Gluconacetobacter diazotrophicus PA1 5: one gene and its partner. The protein of the gene in region 2 interacts with the protein of the main gene of each other region in a pairwise test. Links are inferred from orthologs where the notes say so. Each region holds a gene or a part of one and is shown on either strand. Other genes may lie near its edges.

What was found. Proteins that work in one complex are often made in the same cells at the same time.
Region 1: the proteins of clpS (region 2) and GDI_RS03935 interact in binary tests that used the Escherichia coli proteins (3 or more experiments, as listed by UniProt). The link is inferred for Gluconacetobacter diazotrophicus PA1 5 from one-to-one orthologs.

The regions. Positions count from the first base shown.
Region 1 is NC_010125.1:843,451-847,189, forward strand. Bases 769-3,739 are described here. They hold GDI_RS03935 (Dps family protein), read right to left. Parts: upstream 2,542-3,739; coding sequence 1,996-2,541; downstream 769-1,995. Other genes in these bases: GDI_RS03925 (DMT family transporter), read left to right, coding at 769-972; GDI_RS03930 (alpha/beta hydrolase family protein), read right to left, coding at 948-1,898; GDI_RS03940 (GNAT family N-acetyltransferase), read left to right, coding at 2,780-3,253; GDI_RS03945 (peptide MFS transporter), read left to right, coding at 3,390-3,739. Also shown: more of GDI_RS03925, read left to right, coding at 85-768.
Region 2 is NC_010125.1:3,570,177-3,574,417, reverse strand. Bases 1-2,800 are described here. They hold clpS (ATP-dependent Clp protease adapter ClpS), read right to left. Parts: upstream 1,705-2,800; coding sequence 1,297-1,704; downstream 1-1,296. Other genes in these bases: GDI_RS16455 (D-alanyl-D-alanine carboxypeptidase family protein), read left to right, coding at 2,026-2,800; clpA (ATP-dependent Clp protease ATP-binding subunit ClpA), read right to left, coding at 1-1,065. In the rest of the region: more of GDI_RS16455, read left to right, coding at 2,801-3,138; map (type I methionyl aminopeptidase), read left to right, coding at 3,372-4,163. UniProt on the Escherichia coli protein: Involved in the modulation of the specificity of the ClpAP-mediated ATP-dependent protein degradation.

The DNA of each region.
Region 1 (3,739 bases), 2.7 Mb from region 2 along the record:
CGCCAGGCGTGCAGGTCCGATATGACGCTATGCGATCGGGGTGACATCCCCAGACCGTCGATCGGGAACGGACAAGACAGAGCAATGACCAAGACCGTCGCGCGGTTCATTCCCCTGATCGTCGCCATTGCCATCCTGTCCTGGGCCAGCGCCTATCCGGTCGTGCGGATCGCCCTGCGCGACCTGCCGCCGATCCCGTTGGCCGCGGCGCGCTATGCCGGGGCGGCGGTGCTCGCCATGGCGTGGCTGGCATGGAAGCGTCCCCCATTGCCCGCCGCACGCGACGTGCCGCGCATCCTGGCCTGCGGCGTGATCGGCATCGCGGTCTATAACGTGCTGTTCAATACCGGCGAGGTCACGGTGTCGGCCGGTGCGTCCAGCCTGCTGATCAGTGCCGCCCCGCTGATCGCGGCCCTGATCGCGGTGGTGACGATGGGCGAACGGCTGTCCCTCTGGGGGTGGACGGGTTCGTTGCTCAGCTTCGCGGGCGTGGTGCTGATTGCCGAGGGGCAGATCGGTGGCGTGTCCTTCGGTTCGGGGGCCACCCTGGTGTTTGGGGCCGCGTTCTGCGGCGCGCTGTATACGACGCTGCAGAAGCGTCTGGTGCTGCGCTACGGCGCGTTGCCCAGCATCAGCTACATCCTGATGGCCGGCGCCCTGTGCCTTTCCCCCTGGCTGCCGCAGGCCCTGACCGTCCTGCCGCACGCGCCCGTCCGCTGCTGGGCGGCGGTGCTGGAACTGGCGGTCTTCCCGGCGGCCATAGGCTATGCGGCCTGGGCCTTCGTCGTCGGCCATATGGGGGCGGCGCGCGGTGCCGCGCTGTTGTATCTGTTACCGCCCGCGACCCTGGTGCTGGCCTTCGTGCTGACCGGCGAAATCCCGAGCCTGCGTACCCTGGCGGGCGGCGCGATCGTCATGGCGGGTGTGGTGGTGACCAATACCTATGGTCATCCACGCCGGCTGGCGCGATAGGGCATTGCCGCATCGGCTTCCATCGTCCGGTGCAGGAAGGTGCCGATGTCATGGCTCAGCACGCCCTGGTACGCCGCGCGGTCGAAGCCCGGCGGGTCCTGCGACGGCGGAAAGTTCGGATGGACCATGTTGGCCGGGAACGGACTGAGGAACGCGAAATGCCCCGCCCCCGCCACGCATCGATAATCCACCTGCGTGGGGTCGGGCACGCCGTCCAGCACGATGCCGGCCTGCGATGGCGGTGTGATCGTGTCATGTTCGGCGCTGCGCATCAGGATGGGGCCGCGCACGGAAGACAGGGCGCCGGGGGCGCGAAACCACAGGGTGGCCGGGGCCAGCAGCACCAGGGCCCGGACCCGATGGTCGTGCTCCACCGCAATGCGATGGGGTGGGCCGCCGGACGGTCCGTCCTGTCGGGTCCAGGGCTGGCCGCCCGCCGCGGCCAGGACGGAATATCCGCCCATCGAATGGCCGATCAGGGCCACGCGGCCGGGTCGCAGGCCTGGGCCGACCAGCGGGTCGGCAAAGGCGGCGGCGATGCTCAGGCAGACATGGCGCGGGCGATTTTCAAGGTTTTTGATCGTGCGGGCCAGCGCATTGTCGTTCAGGCTGTTGCCGGGGTGCCGGGGCATCGCGACGACGAAGCCCATGCCCGCCAGCGCCATCGCCAGGTCGCGATAGACCCAGGGCGACCCGCCATTGCCGTGGGACAGCACCACCAGCGTGCGGTCCCGCCCCGCCACGCCCCCGTCGGTCGCCACGTCCAGACTGTAGGGACCGAAGGAACGGGCGTGCGGCGTATCCCCGGTCGGATAGAGAATAGCCAGTTCGATCACCGCGTCCTGCACGGCGTCGCGCACCGCCAGGCCGCGATATCCGACCGCGCTTCGTGGCTGCATCGTCCCGACATCCTGATACCGCTCCATGCCGATCTTTCCTCCCGCTTCGGATGACCCTCGGCCTGGATACCAAAAAAGGCAGTGATGACACTGCCTTTCCTGATGATCGGATATGGGCGGCGCGTCAGCTATTGCTGCCGAAGGCCGGTCGGGTGGATTCGAACAGGAACCAGGTGCGGCGCTCGGTCTCGTCGATCCAGTTTTCCAGCAGGCTGGCCGTCGCGACATCGTTGCCTTCGTCGCATACGGCATGGACGGCGCGCATGCGGGCCGTCAGGGCCAGGTTGTCCTCGCGCAGTTCGGACAGCATGTCCTCGGGCGTGACATAGATCGCATCGTTGTCCGACACCTTGGTCAGCCGGCTGATTTCCCCCACCGAGTGCAGGGTCGTGCCGCCGATCTTCCGCGCTCGTTCGGCCAGCGGGTCCGTCATGGCGAAGATCTGGCTGCTCTGCTCGTCCAGCAGAAGGTGATAATCGCGGAAATGCCGCCCGCTCATGTGCCAGTGGAAGTTCTTCGTCTTGATATAGAGGGCGAAGACATCCGCCAGGACCGCCTTCAGGCCGGCCGAGATCTTGTGGACGGCGTCGTGCTTCAGGTCCGTCGGTGTTCCCAGATAGGTATGGGCGTGGGCTGTACCGGCTTCGGAAGGTGTCGTCTTGTTTGTCATTACGATCTCCCTGGAACGTATGGTGCCATGCTGAGGTGGACGTCCCGGATGCCCATTACAAGGCGTGGGCGGCAGGCGCATGGGGGATATGCATCAGGGGGCGGTCCGTGTCCCCGGGTCGCGGCATCAGGGCGGTATCCAGGGGACGCCGTGCCGGGCTTCGGCGCCGGGATCATCCGGTCTATGGTGCCGCACCGTTTCCGTTAACCGACACCCAGGCGGGGCCCGCACCATGACGATGACCACGATCAGGATCGCCGAAAGCAGCCAGGACAGGGACGCCTGCTTCCTGATCCGCAAGACCGTCTTCGTCGATGAGCAGCAGGTTCCGCTCGACATGGAGTATGACGAGCATGACGAAACGGCGCTGCACCTCCTGGTCCTGGAGGGGACGCGGCCGGTGGGGACCGCGCGCGTCCTGTTCGGGCCGGATGGAAAGACGGCCAGGAGCGGTCGCGTCGCCATCGATGCGGCCCGGCGCGGGCAGGGGCTGGGCCGGCGCCTGATGATCGCGATCGAGGATGCGTCCGCCTGCCGTGCTGTCGAACGATTCGTCCTGGACGCCCAGGCCGGGGCGCTGCCCTTTTACGAATCCCTGGGATATGTGGCGCAGGGCCCGGAATTCATCGAGGCCGGGATCGTGCACCGTACCATGGGCAAGCAGCGCCAAGGCGACACGTCGCTCGCGATTGAAACCCCCGCCGTGGCATGAAATGACCGGAATCGTTTCGACCTGTTGTATGCCGGTGGCATCAAATGTCAGTTGCCGGTCTGTCCCGGCATTGTCGCGCGCCTGTCCTCTCTGTTAGGGCTCTCGCCTTCCGCGTTGCCATGTCCTTGGGAATTTCATGAATTTCTCCCCCTCCGCCGGTGCCGCCCAGCCGTCCCGCGCGTCGTCCTTCGCGGTCGTGGTCGCCATCGAATTATGGGAACGGTTCGGCTATTACGGCATGCAGGCCGTGCTGCTGCTGTTCATGGTGCAGCATATGGGCCTGGGCGACACGCAGGCCAACCTGCTGATGGGCGCCTTCGCGGCCATGACCTATGCGCTGCCGGTGGTCGGCGGCTGGCTGGGCGATCGGGTGCTGGGGTCGCGCCGGGCGATGCTGCTGGGGGCCGTGGGCATGATGTGCGGCTACGCCACCCTGGCGCTGGCGACGGTGCAGGTGCAGTTCATGACGGTCGCGATGGGAATCAT
Region 2 (4,241 bases):
GATCTTTTGGAACCGGCGCACCAGCGCGCGGTCCTTCTCGAAATGCTGGCGGTATTCCTTGTAGGTCGTGGACCCGATGCAGCGCAGCGTTCCCGCCGCCAGCGCCGGCTTCAGCAGGTTGGACGCATCCATCGCCCCGCCCGAGGTCGCGCCCGCGCCGATCACGGTATGGATCTCGTCGATGAACAGGATGCTGCCCGGATTGTTGTCCAGTTCGGTGACGACGGCCTTCAGCCGTTCCTCGAAATCACCGCGATAGCGGGTTCCGGCCAGCAGGGCGCCCATGTCCAGCGAATAGATCGTGGATTTCAGCAGCACCTCGGGTACGTCGCCCTCGACGATGCGCTTGGCCAGGCCTTCGGCAATGGCGGTCTTGCCCACGCCCGGATCACCCACGTAAAGCGGATTGTTCTTCGTGCGCCGGCACAGGATCTGGATCGTGCGCTCGATTTCCGGGTCGCGGCCGATCAGCGGGTCGATCTTCCCGTCCTCGGCCTTGCGGTTCAGGTTGGTGCAATAGGCGGTCAGCGCGTCCTGGTTCTTCTGGCTGCCCTTGCCGCCGCGCTCCTCGCGTTCGGACTCGGAACCGTCCTGCGCGCTGCCGGTGATCGGGCGGCGCGTGGACCGGTCGGGGGCCTTGGCGATCCCGTGCGAGATGAAATTGACGGCGTCCAGACGGGTCATGTCCTGCAACTGCAGGAAATAGACGGCATGGCTCTCACGCTCGGCGAACAGGGCGACCAGCACGTTCGATCCCGTGACCTCGTCCCGCCCGGTGGACTGGACATGGATCGCGGCACGCTGGATCACGCGCTGGAACGCGGCCGTGGGCTTGGGATCGACGGTCCGGTCGGACGCCAGGCCGGCCAGGTCCTTGTCGAGGAATTCGGTCAGGTCCGACCGCAGCTTGTCCAGATCGACACCGCAGGCGCGGAAAACGGTGACGGCGTCGCTGTCGTCGACCAGGGCCAGCAGCAGGTGTTCCAGTGTCGCATATTCGTGGCGACGCTCGCCCGCCAGGGTAAGGGCACGGTGAAGCGTCTGTTCGAGATTGCGTGACAACATGCCATGACGCTCCTTTTCCAGGGTCGGGCCTTTCCCAGGGTCGGTCCAGGGCCCGGAGGCGGTAGTCGGCTAATCAGGACTATATTTGGTGTGTTTTCGTCGGAATGCCAGTGGAAAGATCAACGGAAAGATCAACAAATTCCGGGCGCGTTTCGCGAAGGCGGGACGGCAGGGGCGCGCGGAGACGCGTGGCCCCATGGACTGTCCGCCGCCGCGTCGTTCCGTCCCCGTCTAGTCCTTTTCGATGGTGCATTGCAGCGGGTGCTGGTTCTGCCGTGCGAGGTCCATGACCTGGGTCACTTTCGTCTCCGCGACCTCGTAGGTGAACACGCCGCAGACGCCCACGCCCCGCTTGTGGACATGCAGCATGATGTCGGTCGCCTCGTCCCGCGACTTCTGGAAGAAGCGTTCCAGCACGTGCACGACGAATTCCATCGGCGTGTAGTCGTCGTTCAGCATCAGGACCTTGTACATCGCGGGCTTGCGCGTCTGCGGCCGGGTTCTGACGACCACGCCGATGGTGGGCGAATCCGGATTGTCGGATTGTCCGTCCTGGTTGCCGCCCTCGCGTCGCGTCGGGGAATTGCCGCCATGGGCCCGCGTGTGCCCGCGTGGCCATGCGTCGCGGGGGGCGGTCATCGAATGCCGGACGGGAGGAAATGAAGCAGCCATGGTCTTACCATATTGGATGGGCGTGGCGGGTTGAAAGAGCGCGGAGAGGGAAATTAAGCATGTTTTGCGGCGGAACGATGATCAAATCGGCTGTCGCGTGCGCATCCATGACCGCACCGGGGTGCATGGATGAATGACATGGCCACGAAAAAGCTGCATTTTCTTCCGGTTATCGTTCTTTGCTCTGGACGGGTTCCGGAAAATGACCATAAAGTCGCCGAATATGATGCGGATCCTGTGACGGGGGAACGGGCGTTGGCCGACGGCTCATGGACGGACAGGCGGGGGATGGACGCCGGGCGGGGATGGTTCGCCCGACTGCGTCATGTCGCGGCATCGGGGCGCGGGAAGGTGCTGCGCCTGTCCTTCGCCCTGTCGGTGGGGTGCGCCGCCGTCATGGCGGGCTTCGTGCCCCGGGCCCATGCCCAGTATGTCGGCCAGATCAGCTCGATCGTCATGGACGCCCGCACCGGGGCGATCCTGTCGCAATCCAATCCCGACCTGCAGCGGTTTCCCGCCAGCCTGACCAAACTTATGACGCTGTACCTGGCGTTCAAGGCCCTGCATGCCGGCCAGATCACGCTGGACCAGTCGGTGCCCGTGTCGGCCCATTCCGCATCGATGGAACCGTCGAAGCTGGGCCTGATGCCGGGCAGCTACCTGACGGTCGAACAGGCGGTGCTGGGGCTGGTGACCAAGTCGGCCAACGACGCGGCCTGCGCCCTGGGCGAACTGATGGGCGGCGGGGATGAGGGCCGGTTCGCCGACCTGATGACCCGTCAGGCCCGGGCGCTGGGGATGACCAGGACCACCTTCCGCAACGCGTCCGGCCTGCCGAATGACGAGCAGGTGACATCGGCGCGCGACCTGGCGCTGCTGACGCGGCAGATCATCACCGAATTCCCGGATTATTATCATTATTTCTCGGTCCCGGCCTTCTATTTCCACGGGCGGCAGGTGCCCAACCACGACCCGATGCTGCGGATCTATCCGGGGGCGGACGGGCTGAAGACCGGATACACGACCGATGCCGGCCGCAACCTGGTCACGTCCGCGATTCGCGAGAACGTGCGCCTGATCGGCGTGGTGCTGGGCGCGCGGACCAACCCGCAGCGCAGCGCCGTCATGGCCAGCATCCTGGATGACGGGTTCCGCCAGGAAGGGGTGGCGGACGTGCGCCGTCCGCTGGTGCTGGCGCGCGGGCATCGCGGCCGGGCGGCGATCATGCTGGCCGCGGCCGCGCGGGCGGCCAATGCGGGCCCCGAACAGGTGGCCGAAGCGCCCGTGGCCCCCCGCCGCCATGGCGTGGCGCGACATGCGCACGCCCGTGTTCCGGCGCATGTCCATATGGTCGCGGCCGGTCATGTCGCGCACCGTCGTCGTGGACACAACCAGGGCTGAGGCTGTTTCAAAAACCCTGCTGCCGGCGATCCGACGCGCGTTTCCTGTGCTCCGATGCTCACGGCCCGTAAGGCCGCTCTCGCCCGGTATCAGGGCTTTTGAAACAGCCTCGGGCAGGCTCGGTTGACAGGATCATTGGACCATCGCCCTTGCCTTGACGGAGCGCGCCGCGCATTTATCCCCCCTGGTGATGCCGTTCTGCGGCTGGACTGGGAGAGCGAGGGGGCATCGACATGGACGGTGACACGGACGCACGGCGCGTCATTCTGCATACGGCCGAGGATTTCGCCGGGATGCGTGCGGCAGGACAGTTGGCGGCGCGCACCCTGGACATGATCGCGCCGCATGTCCGCGCCGGGGTCACGACCGAGGCGCTGGACAAGCTGATCCATGATTTCATGCTTGATCACGGGGCGACGCCCGCCACGCTGGGCTATCGCGGCTATCCGAAGTCGAGCTGCATCTCGCTCAACCACGTCGTCTGTCACGGCATCCCGGGCGAGCGCCAGTTGCAGGACGGCGATATCCTGAACATCGACGTGACCGTGATCCTGGACGGCTGGTTCGGCGATACCAGCCGCATGTATACGGTGGGTCCGGTCTCGCGGAAGGCCGAGAAGCTGATCGATGCGACCTACAAGGCGCTGATGCTGGGAATCGGCCAGGTGGCGCCGGGCAAGACGCTGGGCGATATCGGGCACGCGATCCAGACCTATGCCGAATCGCACCGGTTTTCGGTGGTTCGCGATTTCTGCGGCCACGGCATCGGCCGCACCTTCCACGCCGCGCCGAACGTGCTGCATTACGGCCGCCCCGGGCAGGGGCTGGTGCTGCGCCCGGGCATGTTCTTCACCATCGAGCCGATGCTCAATGGCGGCCGGCCGGACGTGAAGGTGCTGGATGACGGCTGGACAGCCGTGACGCGCGACCGCTCGCTCTCGGCCCAGTTCGAACACATGCTGGGCGTGACCGAGGACGGGTGCGAAGTCTTCACCCACTCGCCCGCGGGCATGGAGCGTCCGTAAAAACGCGCCGAAGGCGATCCGGCGTTGCCAATCCGATGCGGGCTGCGGAAGATAGGTCTCCAAAGCCCCCATTGAAGG